2 regions of the Shewanella aegiceratis genome follow, and region 1 is predicted to be linked to the other one. Evidence: predicted binding sites of a transcription regulator. Region 1 holds the regulator's gene; the other holds the start of a gene.

Evidence for each region. The regulator ArgR, encoded in region 1, controls arginine synthesis, uptake and breakdown. The targets are predictions, from matches to a motif close to ANTGAATANNTATTCANT.
Region 2: K0H80_RS08400 (citrate synthase) is a predicted target of ArgR. The motif match lies at 1,825-1,842, and genes of this name have one in related genera.

The regions. Positions count from the first base shown of each region.
Region 1 is NZ_CP080416.1:975,829-983,257, reverse strand. Features, by position in the region: gene mdh (malate dehydrogenase) at 33-968, opposite strand; gene argR (transcriptional regulator ArgR) at 1,276-1,746, shown strand; gene K0H80_RS04380 (cupin domain-containing protein) at 1,932-2,390, shown strand; gene K0H80_RS04375 (Dyp-type peroxidase) at 2,547-3,491, opposite strand; gene K0H80_RS04370 (ABC transporter ATP-binding protein) at 3,678-4,706, opposite strand; gene K0H80_RS04365 (ABC transporter permease) at 4,708-6,339, opposite strand; gene K0H80_RS04360 (Fe(3+) ABC transporter substrate-binding protein) at 6,497-7,429, opposite strand, start outside.
Region 2 is NZ_CP080416.1:1,863,204-1,870,632, reverse strand. Features, by position in the region: gene sdhA (succinate dehydrogenase flavoprotein subunit) at 1-969, opposite strand, end outside; gene sdhD (succinate dehydrogenase, hydrophobic membrane anchor protein) at 970-1,317, opposite strand; gene sdhC (succinate dehydrogenase cytochrome b556 subunit) at 1,311-1,706, opposite strand; gene K0H80_RS08400 (citrate synthase) at 2,119-3,405, shown strand; gene K0H80_RS08395 (efflux RND transporter periplasmic adaptor subunit) at 4,085-5,149, shown strand; gene K0H80_RS08390 (efflux RND transporter permease subunit) at 5,164-7,429, shown strand, end outside.

The DNA.
Region 1 (7,429 bases):
TATTAAGGACTAACTAAAGGCTTAGCCTAGCCTTATTTTACGAAGTCGACACCAAGTGCGATATCGGCTTTAAGCGTATCTAGCATAGCATCACGTGCGTTGGCTTCGAACTCGCTAACCTCACCATAGGCAAGTACCTGCTCGATACCGTTCTTACCCAGTAGTACAGGTTGCGCGAAGAAGTCAGCATGCTCGCTGCCACCATCGACATAGGCACACTCAACAACGTTAGCTTCGCCCTGTAGGCCACGAACCAGTGACAGACCGAAACGACATGCCGCCTGACCCATAGACAGAGTCGCGCTACCGCCACCCGCCTTAGCTTCAACCACTTCGGTACCCGCGTTCTGGATACGAGTCGTCAGTGCAGCCACTTCTTCATCAGAGAAGCTTACGCCTTCGATTTGAGACAGTAGTGGCAGAATAGTCACGCCGCTGTGTCCACCGATTACATTCACTTTAACGTCGGCAACGTCCAGACCCTTCGCTTCGGCAACGAAAGTTTCAGAGCGGATCACGTCAAGGGTAGTCACACCGAACAGACGGTTCTTGTCGTATACACCGGCAGCCTTCAGTACTTCTGCAGCGATAGCGACAGTAGTGTTAACTGGGTTAGTGATAATACCGATCAGCGCCTTAGGGCAAGTTGCGGCACACTTCTCAACCAGGTTTCTCACGATACCCGCGTTGATGTTGAATAGATCTGAACGATCCATGCCTGGCTTACGTGCAACACCAGCAGAGATCAGTACCACGTCGGCACCTTCCAGCGCTGGCGTTGGATCTTCACCCGCAAAGCCCTTTACTTCTACAGCAGTCGGGATGTGGCTTAGGTCAACGGCAACACCAGGTGTGACTGGCGCGATATCATAAAGGGATAGTTTTGAACCGGCAGGCAGTTGAGTTTTGAGTAGTAGGGCAAGAGCCTGGCCAATACCACCGGCGGCACCAAGTACAGCAACTTTCATAGTTATCTCCGTTAATTCTTGGATATTATGTGATATAGATCTAGATTTACCGATGGCGCAACATTACTGGAATCACGGTAAAAATTCAATTATCCCTTAGTCGTGTGGCCAGATAATTTCAATTTCTCCCAGCCAACTGCCATTTACAGACCATTTAAGTTATACTGCCCGGCCTTGCCTGCGACCACTTACCGCTCCAACCACCCCGTAAACCTGAATTTTTATTCACACAATCCGAATAACGCTTGACTAATGGCGCAAAAATATTCAAAATAACCCAGTTTTTTGAATATAAGAATAATTCGATATGCAAGCCAATAAAAATCAAGACGAACTTGTAAAGACCTTTAAGGCTATCTTGAAAGAGGAGCGTTTTGGCTCCCAGAGCGAGATAGTCAACGCCCTGCAGTCCGAGGGCTTCAACAACATTAACCAATCCAAAGTCTCACGTATGCTGAGCAAGTTTGGCGCCGTGCGCACCCGCAACGCCAAGCAGGAGATGGTCTACTGCCTGCCCGCCGAGCTTGGGGTCCCGACGGCCGGCAGCCCACTGAAAAACTTAGTGCTGGATGTCGACCATAATCAATCTATGATAGTGGTCAGAACCAGCCCAGGTGCGGCCCAGCTGATCGCCAGACTGCTGGACTCTATAGGTAAGCCAGAGGGCATATTGGGCACCATCGCCGGTGACGATACCATCTTCATCTGCCCTTCCAACATTCAGGAAGTGGACAAGACGCTCGAGACGGTCAAGTCGCTGTTTAACTACGCCGATTAGTCCGCTTCGCAAGGATAGCCTAGGCCATCCCCCGAGAGACACCCTTTAGCCTGTTTGGGCAAAGGGTGTTTTTTTACCCACCTTTTACCTAGATTTTACTCACCCTCAAATTGAATACTATATATCTGATAGGATACACTGAGTCCAAACCATCCCCTCTGTCACCCGATGGTTAAGGACCCGAGATGAATAACAATAAGATAATCAATATCGACAACCTTTGCTGGGAATCTTGGCAACACTCAGATCGATACGCCAGTCATCAAAAACATATCGGCGATGCCGCCGGTTGTCAGCAGATCGGTGTCACCATGGAACGACTTGAACCCGGCAAACTCTCCTCCGTCGCCCACTATCACACCAAGGAAGAGGAACACCTCTACGCGCTGCAAGGCGAAGCCACCCTGTATATCGACGGTGAACCTCACCCCTTTAAGCAAGGCGACTATATCTGTTTTACTGCAAATTCAGGCATCTCCCATACCCTGAAAAACGAATCCGAAGCCGACTTCCTGTTTCTGGTGCTGGGCAATCGCGATCCCCATGATGTGGTGGTGTACCCGGAACACAATAAGGTGCAGGTGCGCTCCATCGACGAGATCTATGCCAAGCGCCCCACCAACTACTGGGATCCCGACCGTTAATTCAACGTTAAGCGGGCACAAAAAAACACACCTTAGGGTGTGTTTTTATTGGGTTAGCGTCTAGCTACTAGACGCTGGTCACTTTGAGGAATTCAGATTGAGAGACTCATATTAAGCGACTGTTCAAGAGAACCGCTATGCCTTAATCCTCGAACTCTAATCCTCGCACTCTGCCTCTCGCTCCATGAAATCAAGCGACGGGGCAAAAAATGCCGAGCCAGTCAGTGCCTGGGTAAAGTGCATCAGGTGATCGTGGTTCCCCTCGCCGTCGCCATGGACCATGCTGCTCAGCATCTTCTCGAAATGCACCGAGTTGCGACAGACTGAGATAAACATCAGCCCCTGCTCCCTCATCGACCCGTAAGGCATACTCTGACGCAGGATCTCCATCGACTTACCGTCGGCATCCTTCAGATTGACCCGCTTGATATGGCTGGTAAGTGGCTTGTCCTCAGACGCATACTCGATATTGTCTATCTTGGTGCGGCCTATGATATCTTCCTGCTTCTTCTGCGATAGGCGGTTCCACTTGCTGAGGTTATGGGCAAACTTCTGCACATGAATATAGCTGCCGCCACGGAAATATTCGTCTTCGTCGCCTACTAGGGCCACATCCTGACGGTGACGCCCTTTAGGGTTCTCAGTGCCGTCGACAAATCCGGTTAGATCCCTGGTATCCATAAATTGGAATCCGCGCTCCTCATCCACCAGCTCTACCAAATCTTCAAACATCTGACACACCTCGTTGGCCACCAGATGCAAGATATCGTAACGATCGCAGCGCAGATGCACGAAGAGATCATACTCATGGGCCGGTGCATCGCGATTGTCGGCATGCATGGCCGGGAAAGGCTTGAGCTGTGAAGGACGACGCCCTGGATACAGGCTATCCCAATAGTTGGCACCTATGGCCACGAAACCGTTGAAGGCGCTGTCGGCATACTGGTCGGCCAATTCATAGATATACTGAGCGACATTGGCGACGCAGGGACGCAGCTGAGACTCGACGCCGTCGTTGGCGTTGAACATCAGATACACGCTATGTAAATTTCCTTCGGCACACACACCCAGCTGTTCACGTGGCATAACCAGACTATCCATAAATAAACCTACCTTTCGTCAGTCTCAATTTCGGCGTTATTATCCGAAACTTTAGCGATAATTAGTATTACACAACCCACAAACCGTTAAAGCGAAACGTCATTTACCGGCTAGATTAACTTTTTTTTAAGTTGGCAACCATAGCCAGACGCAAATGCCCTTCACAAAAGTGTTACATAGGCTAGCTTAGAAGAGCACCGCCGGATGAGGCGTCACCGACAGGCCAACCTTCTGCCCAGGGCTAAAATGGTACAGGGGCGAGCGCACTGCCAACATCTCCTCGCCAATCAAGATGCTGTAGTGGCACAGATTACCGAGGAAGCGCCGCGCTATTATAGTGCCCTCACCTTGCTCATCTCCTGCCATCTGCAGCTGCTCCGGACGCAGCAGGAGCTCGCCGCGATATCCGGCCGCTTTGGGCAAATCACTGCTGCTTTGTACCTCACCCAGCAGGGTCTGTAACCGGGCCCTATCTTTCACCTCACAGCTAAGATAGTTCACCTGACCGAGGAATTCCGCCACATACTTATCCGCTGGCTCGGCGTAGAGGCTCTCAGCACTGCCATACTGAGCTATGGCGCCATCCTTGAAGAGCGCCAGCTTATCGGCGAACACGAAGGCCTCATCCTTGCTGTGGGTTACAAACACGGCGCTTACCCCGCGCTGCTTTAAGATCTCGCGAATCTCCACCATCATCTCTCCGCGCACCTTAGCGTCGATATTGGAAAAGGGCTCATCGAGCAGCAGAAGTTCTGGCTCATAAGCAAGCGCCCGGGCAATCGACACCCGCTGCTGCTGACCCCCCGAGAGTTCGTGAGGATAACGGCCCCCTAAGCCCTCTAGCTTCACCAGCGCCAGCATCTCACCCAGCCTCGCCTGTCTGGCGGCCTTATCCAAGCCTTTCACCCCGAACAAGATATTCTCGGCCACTGTCAGGTGAGGAAACAGGGCGTAGTCTTGGAAAATCATCCCGACCTCTCGCCGCTCGCTAGGCACAAACGTCTCGGGTCCAGAGAGCAGTCGGCCATTGATGCTGATACGCCCTTGGGAGATAGGCTGCAGCCCAGCAATCGCCTTGAGGAGCGTGGTCTTGCCACAGCCACTTGGGCCGAGCAGGGCGGCAATTTCTCCCTGATGCAGCACAAGATCTAAGCCGCGCAGAATCGTCTGCCCCTGATAATCGCTGTGAACCTGTTCTATGGTAAGTGTCGACATATTAGTTACCTTGCTCCAAGGAGCGATTGAGATAGATAAGCGGGACTAACCCCACCAAGACGATCACTATGGCCCCCAGGGCGCCCTGCTCGAGCTGTTCGTCTGAGACAAACTGGTAGACATAGGTGGCGAGATTCTCAAACCCCACGGGCCTGAGCAGCAAAGCTGCCGGCAGCTCCTTCATACACTCGATAAAGACCAGCAAGATGGCGGCGAAGATGCCGCTGCGCAGCAGTGGCAGATGGATCCGCGATAGAATGGCACTGGGCCTCATCCCCATGGTGACCGATGCCATATCCAGCGAGGGACTGATCTGATTATAGCTGTTTTCTATGCTGCCGATGGCGATGGCAGCAAAGCGGATCACAAAGGCAAAAATTAATACAAACAGGGTGCCACTGAAGATGAGTCCTGGCCCACTCTGGTCGAAATACGCATAGAGATCGTTGACCGCGAAATCAAGAAGGCTCAGAGGCACCAAGACGCCTATCGCCAGCACAGTACCCGGCAGGGCATAGCCCGTCGAGGCCAGACGTGACGGCAGGATATCGATTTTTCTTGGGCTGCAGCGCCGGACAAACATCAAGAGCAAGGCAAACACCACAGTGACTAGACTAACCACTAGGGCAATGATCAGGCTGTTGAGACTGTATTCCCAGAAGGCCTGATTCCAACTGACATCAAAATAATCCCAGGCATACCCCAGCAAGACCCATACCGGCAGGCCGAAGGCCAACAGCAGCAGCACAGCGCAATAGCCCGCGGCGAGCCAAGCCTTGAAACCCGATAGCGCATATCGTTCGTGGGAGGTTATCGGCGTCTGTTTCTGAAACAGCTGCTGTTTACGCCGGGCAAATCGCTCGGCACCGATCAGGCAGAAGACCACCAGCAGTATGATGGCTGAGAGTTTGGCTGCCGCCGCCAGACTGCCGTATCCCAGCCAGGTATCGTAGACAGCCGTCGTCAAGGTAGGCACGGCAAAGTAGCTGACGGTAGCGAAATCGGCGGCCGTCTCCATCGCCACCAGCGCCGCCCCCACCGCCAAGGCGGGCCGTGCCATAGGCAAATTCAGTCGCCAGAAACTGCGCCAGGGCCCTGCCCCCATCACTCTGGAGGCGTGCAGCAGGCTTGGCGACTGCTCCATGAAGGCGGTGCGCGCCAGCAGATAGATATAGGGAAACAGCACCAGTGCCAGCATCACAGACGCACCGCCCAGGGTGCGCACATCGGGAAAGTAATAATCCGTAGGCGACAGCCAGCCATTGACTTGCCGCAGCCAGGCCTGAACCGGCCCGGCATAATCCAGCAGGTCCGTATAGACATAGGCCACCACATAGGCCGGCATGGCTAGTGGTAGCAGCAACGCCCACTGAAACCAATTGCGTCCGGGAAAATCACAGCGGGCCACGCACCAAGCCGCAGGCACGGCGATCAGCAAGGCGCCCAGGCTGACAAACAACATTAAGGCCAAGGTGTTGAAAATATAGGTCGGCAGGACGGTTTGCATCAGGTGACCGAATACCGCCTCATCTGGCACCATTGCCTGTATGCAGATGGCTCCCAGCGGTAGGGCGAAACAGATGGCGGTCAGATAGCTTAGGGTCGACCAGGATTTGGGAAAGCCTAAAATCATAGAAAATCTCAATAAAGCGAGTCAGGCCATTATCTATGACCAACTTAAATCTAAGCTTAAACGCAAACGATTATTAATTGAATAGTGACCCATGCGGCATAAAAACGAGATAGCCTTCCCTAAGGAAGGCTATCTTTTAAGCAACGACCGCCTAGCACTAGAGATCGAACTTGACCTGATCGAGCAACTTCACCGCCGCGCCGTGATACTCGGCCAGCTTGTAAATGGGCAGCTCATCGGCCTTATAGTCACCCCAGGAGGCTACCAGTTTAGACGGCTTCACATCCACCTTGACTGGATATTCCATGTTAAGTTCGGCATAGGTCTGCTGCGCCTGTTGACCCGAGAGGTATTCCATCAACTTGATGGCGTTCTCACGCGCTGGGGCATACTTAGCCAGTGCCATGCCAGAGACATTGATGTGAGCACCGCGATTTTTCTGATTCGGGAAGTTAATGTTGACCGCCTCGGCCCAAGGCACCTGCTTAGGATCTTGTAACATCTTACCCAAGTAGTAGCTGTTACCTATGGCGATATCACACAGTCCCTCTTTAACCGCCTTCACCTGCGCCCTGTCGTTACCCTGTGGCTTGCGGGCGAGGTTTGCCTTAACGCCTTCCAGCCAGGTCTTGGTATCTGCCTCACCATGATGGGCGATCATCGACGCCACCAGAGAGATGTTGTAGGGGTGCTTACCGCTACGGGTACAGATCTTGCCCTTAAATTTAGGATCCGCCAGATCTTCATAATCGATCTCCAAAGGGCCGAGACGCTCCTTAGAAGAGTAGATATTTCTCACGCGTTTCGTCAGGGCAAACCAATCGCCATTGGGCGAGCGAAGATTCGCAGGAATGTTCTGCGCTAAGGTCTCGCTGTCGACCGAGGCCACCAGCCCTTTATCCGCCAACTCCATCAAACGGGAGAAATCTGAGGTGAGCACGAGATCCGCAGGTGACAGACGTCCCTCGCGGGCAATTCGCTCGGCAATGCCCTGTTTGGCAAAAACCAGATTGACCTTGATGCCAGTCTCTTTGGTAAAGTCGGCCAAAATGGGATCGATTAGGAAAGCCTGTCGGTAAGAATAAACAGT
Region 2 (7,429 bases), 890 kb from region 1:
AAGCGTCTCTTTACCTAAGTGATCGAGTTTCAGTAGACAGTGAGGACCTAGTGGACCGTCGAGGCCACGACCTTCACGGATCTCAGTCATCATAGAACGTGCTACCACGTCACGAGAGGCCAGGTCTTTCGCGTTTGGCGCATAACGCTCCATGAAGCGCTCGCCGTCTTTGTTCAGCAGGTATCCGCCTTCACCACGACAACCTTCGGTTACCAGTACACCCGCGCCGGCGATACCGGTTGGGTGGAACTGCCACATCTCCATGTCTTGCATCTGCACGCCAGCGCGCATTGCCATGCCGACACCGTCACCTGTGTTGATGTGAGCGTTAGTAGTAGAGGCGTAGATACGACCCGCACCACCGGTAGCCAGAATGGTGGCCTTAGACTTGAAGTAAACGATTTCGCCGGTTTCGATTTCGATTGCAGTACAACCTACGATGGCACCGTCTTCGTTCTTCACCAGATCCAGTGCATACCACTCAGAGAAGACTTCAGTCTTATGCTTAACGTTCTGTTGGTATAGACAGTGCAACAGGGCGTGACCGGTACGGTCTGCCGCCGCAGCGGTACGTGCCGCCTGCTCGCCACCGAAGTTCTTCGATTGGCCGCCGAAAGGACGCTGATAGATCTTACCGTTATCGAAACGAGAGAATGGCAAACCCATGTGCTCAAGTTCGATAATGGCTTCTGGACCGGTTTGACACATAAATTCGATCGCGTCTTGATCACCGATGAAGTCGGAACCCTTAACGGTATCGTACATGTGCTGTTCCCAATGGTCTTCATGGGCGTTACCTAGGGCAACGGTAATACCACCCTGGGCAGAAACGGTATGAGAACGCGTTGGGAATACTTTAGATAACAGCGCGCAGCTCTTACCTTCTTTAGAAATCTGTAGTGCAGCTCGCATACCCGCGCCACCGGCGCCAATTACGACTGCATCAAACTCACGTACTGGAATACTCACTTAAACACCCCACACAATAACAATGCCAGCAGCCAGGTAAGAAAGCGCTGCTACGACGAAGACGAATTGGAGTACGCCACGGACGGCTACCGGCTTAACATAGTCGGTGAGCACCTGCCAGATACCGATCCAGGCGTGAACCAGGATGGCGACCAGGGCAAGAAGCGTAAACACTTTCATCGGCAAAGCACTGAACAAACCGTGCCATACGTCATAAGTGAGAGGCGCACTAGCGGCGATGAATCCTACTAAGAAAATGGTGTAACAAGTAAGGATCACGGCACTAGCACGAAGAAGAATAAAATCATGAACGCCACTGCGTCCAAGACTCGCTGCATTTGTTACCATACCCAAATCCCCGCAATGATTGACCATGCCGCTGCAATAACGAAGGCGGCTTTCGCTGAAGCGTTACCCGATTCCAACTCTTCCCAACGACCGGTATCCATGATCAGGTGGCGTACGCCAACAATCAGGTGATAACCAAGCGCGGTCAGAATTCCCCAGACAACAAACTTAACGATAAAGGTATCAAATAGAGATTGAATGCCTGCGAAACTCTCAGCAGATGCGAGTGACTCACTCAACAACCAGATAAGAATGCCGACGGCAAACAGCATGATGACACCGGAGACACGGTGTAGGATTGACGCAATCGCTGTTGCAGGAAAGCGAATGGTCTGCAGATCTAGATGGACAGGTCTTTGCTTTTTCACGTTCTGCTCACTCTGCTCCATTGAGCATTATTTTTGTTATTGAACCTCTTTCGAACGAAATTTGACCAGCAAGCAAACTTACCACCTCCTCTCGCCTCAAAAGGAAAGTTGAAACAAACAGTTAACTAATTCAAAAATCACTAAATAAGTATGTAAATAATGGTCTACGAATTGGTTTGTTTGTAGCTCTTTCGAGCCGAAGCAAGTATACGCCCCACAAATGTCAAATACAAACATCACATTATGCAAATTTTGTTTTTTTGGTAAAAAAAACTGCCAAGTTGCTGTATTGACGGGCACTTACGTCAAATTAAGACCATGGTCTAACGAATTTAAACACTTATTTAAATTGAAATGTGATCTAGATTCACTGTAAAGTATTGGCGTTTGACAAAGCCGCACTCACATAAGAATGAAGTAAGGAGAACGGGGTATGGCTGATAATATAGCCAAATTGGAACTACCAGGGAACGATTCGATTGACCTGCCTATTAAGAAAGGAACGGCGGGATTTGATGTTATCGACATCAGCAAACTCGGTAGCAAAGGTCATTTTACATTTGACCCAGGATTCCTAGCGACAGCATCCTGCGAATCAGCTATCACTTACATTGATGGCGCCCAAGGTATACTTTTACACCGTGGTTACGCGATCGACGAACTTGCCGTCGACTCAGACTATTTAGATCTTTGTTATCTACTGCTTTACGGTGAGTTACCTAACAAGGCTCAATACGACAAATTTGTTTACACGGTTAAGACCCACACTATGGTTAACGAGCAACTCGCTTCGTTCTTCCGTGGTTTCCGCCGTGACGCACACCCGATGGCCATGCTATGTGGCGTAACCGGTGCACTGTCTGCATTCTACCAAGACTCTCTCGATGTCAACGACGAACACCACCGCGAAATTGCCGCGTTCCGTTTAGTCTCTAAGATGCCGACTATCGCCGCTATGTGTTACAAGTATTCAATTGGTCAGCCTTTTGTTTACCCACGTAACGACCTAAGCTATGCGGGCAACTTCCTAAGCATGATGTTTGCCGTTCCTTGTGAAGAGTACAAGGTTAACCCAATCATCGAACGCGCTATGGACCGTATCTTTATCCTGCACGCAGACCATGAGCAAAACGCCTCTACCTCTACCGTGCGTCTAGCCGGTTCATCGGGTGCTAACCCATTTGCATGTATCGCAGCGGGTATCGCCTCACTTTGGGGTCCTGCACACGGCGGCGCGAACGAAGCGTGTCTGAACATGCTAGAAGAGATCGGCACCGTCGATCGCATTCCTGAGTTCATCGCTCGTGCGAAAGACAAAGAAGATCCATTCCGTCTGATGGGCTTCGGTCACCGCGTTTACAAGAACTTCGACCCTCGCGCCAAGGTTATGCGCGAAACCTGTCACGAAGTCCTTGCCGAGCTTAAGGTCGATGATCCGCTGCTCGACGTGGCGATGGAACTTGAGCGTATCGCACTGGAAGATGAGTACTTCGTATCGAAGAAACTCTATCCAAACGTCGATTTCTACTCAGGCATCATCATGAAGGCTATCGGCATTCCAACCAGCATGTTCACCGTACTGTTCGCCCTAGCGCGCACCGTGGGTTGGATTGCTCACTGGAAAGAGATGTTGGACCAGCCTGGTCACAAGATCAGCCGTCCACGCCAGCTCTATACAGGCTCACCAGAACGCGACTTCGTCAAACTGGACAAGCGTTAATCGCAGCCTGATTTTAAAAAGCACCCTATGGGTGCTTTTTTTATGCCTCTCTTCTAATAGCTTTGCTTTAATCACTCTTCTTTAAGAGCTCTCCTTTAATAGCTCTTTTGGTCGCTATCTTTTAATGCCTCAGTTTTAGGCAAGGCGTTATGCCTGAGCTTTTACGTGAGCCTTTTACATGCGCCTTTTACACGCACCTTTTACATGAGTAGCTATAGACGAGCTTTTATATCTGGATGTTGGTATCTGAGCCTTCACCACAGTGGGTTCAAGATTTAAAGCGATTGATTCCCTTTACCTGCCACTTCGCTCCTCTATTTAGCCCTTCCCTTTCTGCCCATCCCGCTCAGTCCTGCTCTCTCAGTCCTTTTCCTCTCAGCTTTTCACTTCTAAGCCCTTTTCCATTAACTAATCAGCCTACATCCGGGTAAGTTAAGCTGCCCCCATGCAGTAGAGATACATTTTGTATCAAATCCAATTTGCACTGACCTTGGCAATGGGTCTTAACTGTTAATTAGTCAAAAGCATCACATGTTAAACATTTTCGCTACAAACCAGTTAACAAACTCACCACGCACTAACTGGTTTTAGCGTAAGCCATTGATAAACAACCACTTAACATTTTGGCACACCTTGTGCTTACTAAGGCTAATTGGATAAATAACATAGGTATCTTCACATGGAATCTTTTTCAAAGTTTAAGTTGGCACTTCCCCTACTATTTGTTGCCGTACTCAGTGCATGTGGTAATGAGGAAACAAAGAAAGAAGAAGAAAAGTACGCCGTTCCCGTCGAAACCACGACAGTCATACAAGGTGATGTCTCCTCTTTTTATAGCACTACCGCAACTCTGGAAGCTCCTCAGGAAGCCGACGTTGTTAGCCGCATCGCCGGTCTTATCGAATCCATTAAGGTCGAAGAAGGGGATCGCGTCTCCAAGGGGCAATTGCTAGCAGTCATAGATGCTAAGCGCCAGCGCTACGATCTGGCCCGCTCACAGGCCGAAGTGGAAATCATCGAGCAAGAGCTCAACCGTTTGAAGAAGATGAGCAATAAAGAGTTCATCAGCGCCGATTCCATGGCCAAACTCGAATACAACCTACAAGCCGCCATCGCCAAACGCGACTTAGCCGCCCTGCAGGTACAAGAAAGCATGGTTCGCTCCCCTATCGACGGTGTAGTTGCCAAGCGTTACGTGAAGGCCGGTAACATGGCCAAAGAATTTGAGCAGCTTTTCTATGTGGTCAATCAAGATGAACTGTACGGCATAGTGCACTTGCCAGAGGCTCAACTGCAGAGCCTGCGTCTAGGCCAGGAAGCCGAGTTGTATGCCAACAAGCACACCAAGGATACCATTCATGCCAAAGTGCTGCGTATCAGCCCCATCGTCGATCCCCAGAGTGGTACCTTTAAGGTCACCCTTTCGGTGCCTAACCAGAATGCCCAGCTTAAGGCTGGTATGTTTACCCGGGTTGAACTGAGATACGATACCCACAGCAATGTGATAACCGTTCCCTATAACGCCGTGGTCAATCAGGACAATCAGTACGCCCTGTATGTGATCCAAGGTGACAATGCCCTGCGCCGCGAAGTGGCTCTTGGCTATCGCGAGGCCGATACCGTAGAGGTGGTCTCAGGGCTAGAACCCGGCGAACAAATAGTGATCCGCGGACAACAAAACCTGAAAGATCAATCCTTAGTCGAAGTGATCAGCCAACTAGACGTTGCTCGCGCACAACAATAACGGGAACTTAACTTATGTCGATAATTAATACTTCCGTTAAACGGCCGGTATCCGTGTGGATGTTTATGCTGGCGGTGATCCTCTTTGGCATGGTGGGTTTCTCTCGCCTGGCGGTGAAACTCCTGCCGGATCTCAGCTACCCTACCATCACCATACGTACCCAATATGAAGGCGCCGCGCCGGTTGAGGTGGAGCAGCTTGTCTCTAAGCCCATCGAAGAAGCCGCCGGTATCGTTAAGGGGCTGCGTAAGATAAGCTCCATCTCCCGCTCTGGCATGTCAGATGTAGTGCTCGAATTTGAATGGGGCACAGACATGGACATGGCAAGCCTGGAGGTGAGAGAAAAGCTAGACACCATAGAGCTGCCCCTGGATGTGAAGAAGCCTCTGTTGCTGCGCTTTAACCCTAACTTAGATCCTATCGTGCGTCTAGCCCTCTCCCTGCCAGACGCCGATGCTCAGTCGCTCAAGCAGATGCGTACCTTTGCCGAGGAGGAGCTTAAGCGTCAGCTGGAATCCCTTAGCGGCGTCGCTGCCGTCAGGCTCTCCGGTGGTCTCGAACAAGAGGTGCATATTCAGCTCAATCAGGAGAAGTTGACTCAGCTTAACCTGAACGCCGATAAGATCCGCGAGCGTATCGCCGCCGAAAACATCAACCTCTCTGCCGGTAAGGTGGTACAGGGCGAGAAAGAGTATCTGGTGCGTACCCTCAACCAGTTCAACTCCCTGGATGAACTGGGTCAGATCATCGTCTATCGCGACAACCAGACCCTGGTGCGTCTGTTCGAGGTGGCCGACATCATCGACAGCCATAAGGAACGCAACGACATCACCCGGATCGGCTCTGCCGAGTCGATCGAACTGGCCATCTATAAGGAAGGCGATGCCAACACGGTTGCCGTGGCCCGTAAAGTCACCGCTAAACTTAACGACCTCAAGAAGCTAAACGAGAAGGCTGAGCTTAAAGTTATCTACGATCAATCCGAGTTTATCGAGAGTGCGGTTAGCGAGGTCACCTCGGCGGCGCTGATCGGTAGCTTACTCTCCATGCTGGTGATCTACCTGTTCCTCAGAGACATAGTGCCTACCCTGATCATCTCCATCTCGATTCCGTTTTCGGTGATCGCCACCTTCAACATGATGTATTTTGCCGACATCAGCCTCAACATCATGTCGCTGGGCGGTATCGCCCTGGCGGTGGGCCTCCTGGTGGACAATGCCATCGTGGTGCTGGAAAACATCGACCGCTGTCGCAAGCTGGGGATGAATAAGCTCGACGCCGCCGTGACGGGTACCAAAGAGGTGGCCGGCGCTATCTTCGCCTCCACCATGACCACCCTGGCGGTATTCGTGCCGCTGGTGTTTGTCGACGGTGTTGCCGGCGCGCTTTTCTCGGATCAGGCGCTGACAGTCACCTTCGCCCTACTGGCCTCCCTGCTGGTCGCCCTGACCACCATCCCTATGTTGGCATCGCGTGAAGGCTTCAAGGCCCTGCCACACCTGGTGCAGAAACGTGAGAAGCCTGTGCTCGACACTAAGCTGGCCAAGGTGAAGCATTATGGCGCCACCGTGTGCTCCTTCCCCTTCGTGCTGCTGTTTAGTTATCTGCCGTCACTGCTACTGACCCTGGCATTGATGCTGAGCCGCGCCTTTTCATGGCTTGCAGGCCTGATCATGCGCCCCATCAGCCTTGCATTTAACTGGTTCTATCACCTGTTAGAAAGGGTTTATCACAAGCTGCTGCGCCAGGCGCTTAAGTTTACCTGGGTGACACTGGCCATCGCCCTCACCCTCACCTTAGGCACCATGAGCCTGATCCCAAGACTCGGCATGGAGCTGATCCCGCCGATGAACCAGGGCGAGTTCTATGTAGAAGTCCTGCTGCCACCGGGCACAGAAGTCAGTGAGACAGACAGGGTGTTACAGAAGCTGGCCTTGTCTATCAAAGACAGGGAAGATGTAAAACATGCCTACAGCCAAGCCGGTAGCGGCGGTCTGATGACCTCAGACACCTCGCGCGGCGGCGAAAACTGGGGCCGTCTGCAAGTGGTGCTGGCCGATCATCAGGCCTTCGATGCAGTCACCCATGTGCTGCGCACCACAGCCATGCGTATCCCTGAGCTAGAGGCCAAGATCCAACATCCAGAGCTGTTTAGCTTCAAGACCCCGCTTGAGATAGAAGTGATAGGCTATGACTTAACTCAGCTCAAGCAGACCGCCGATAATCTTATCAGCGCGCTGTCTGACTCAGATCGCTTTGCCGACCTCAACACCAGTCTGC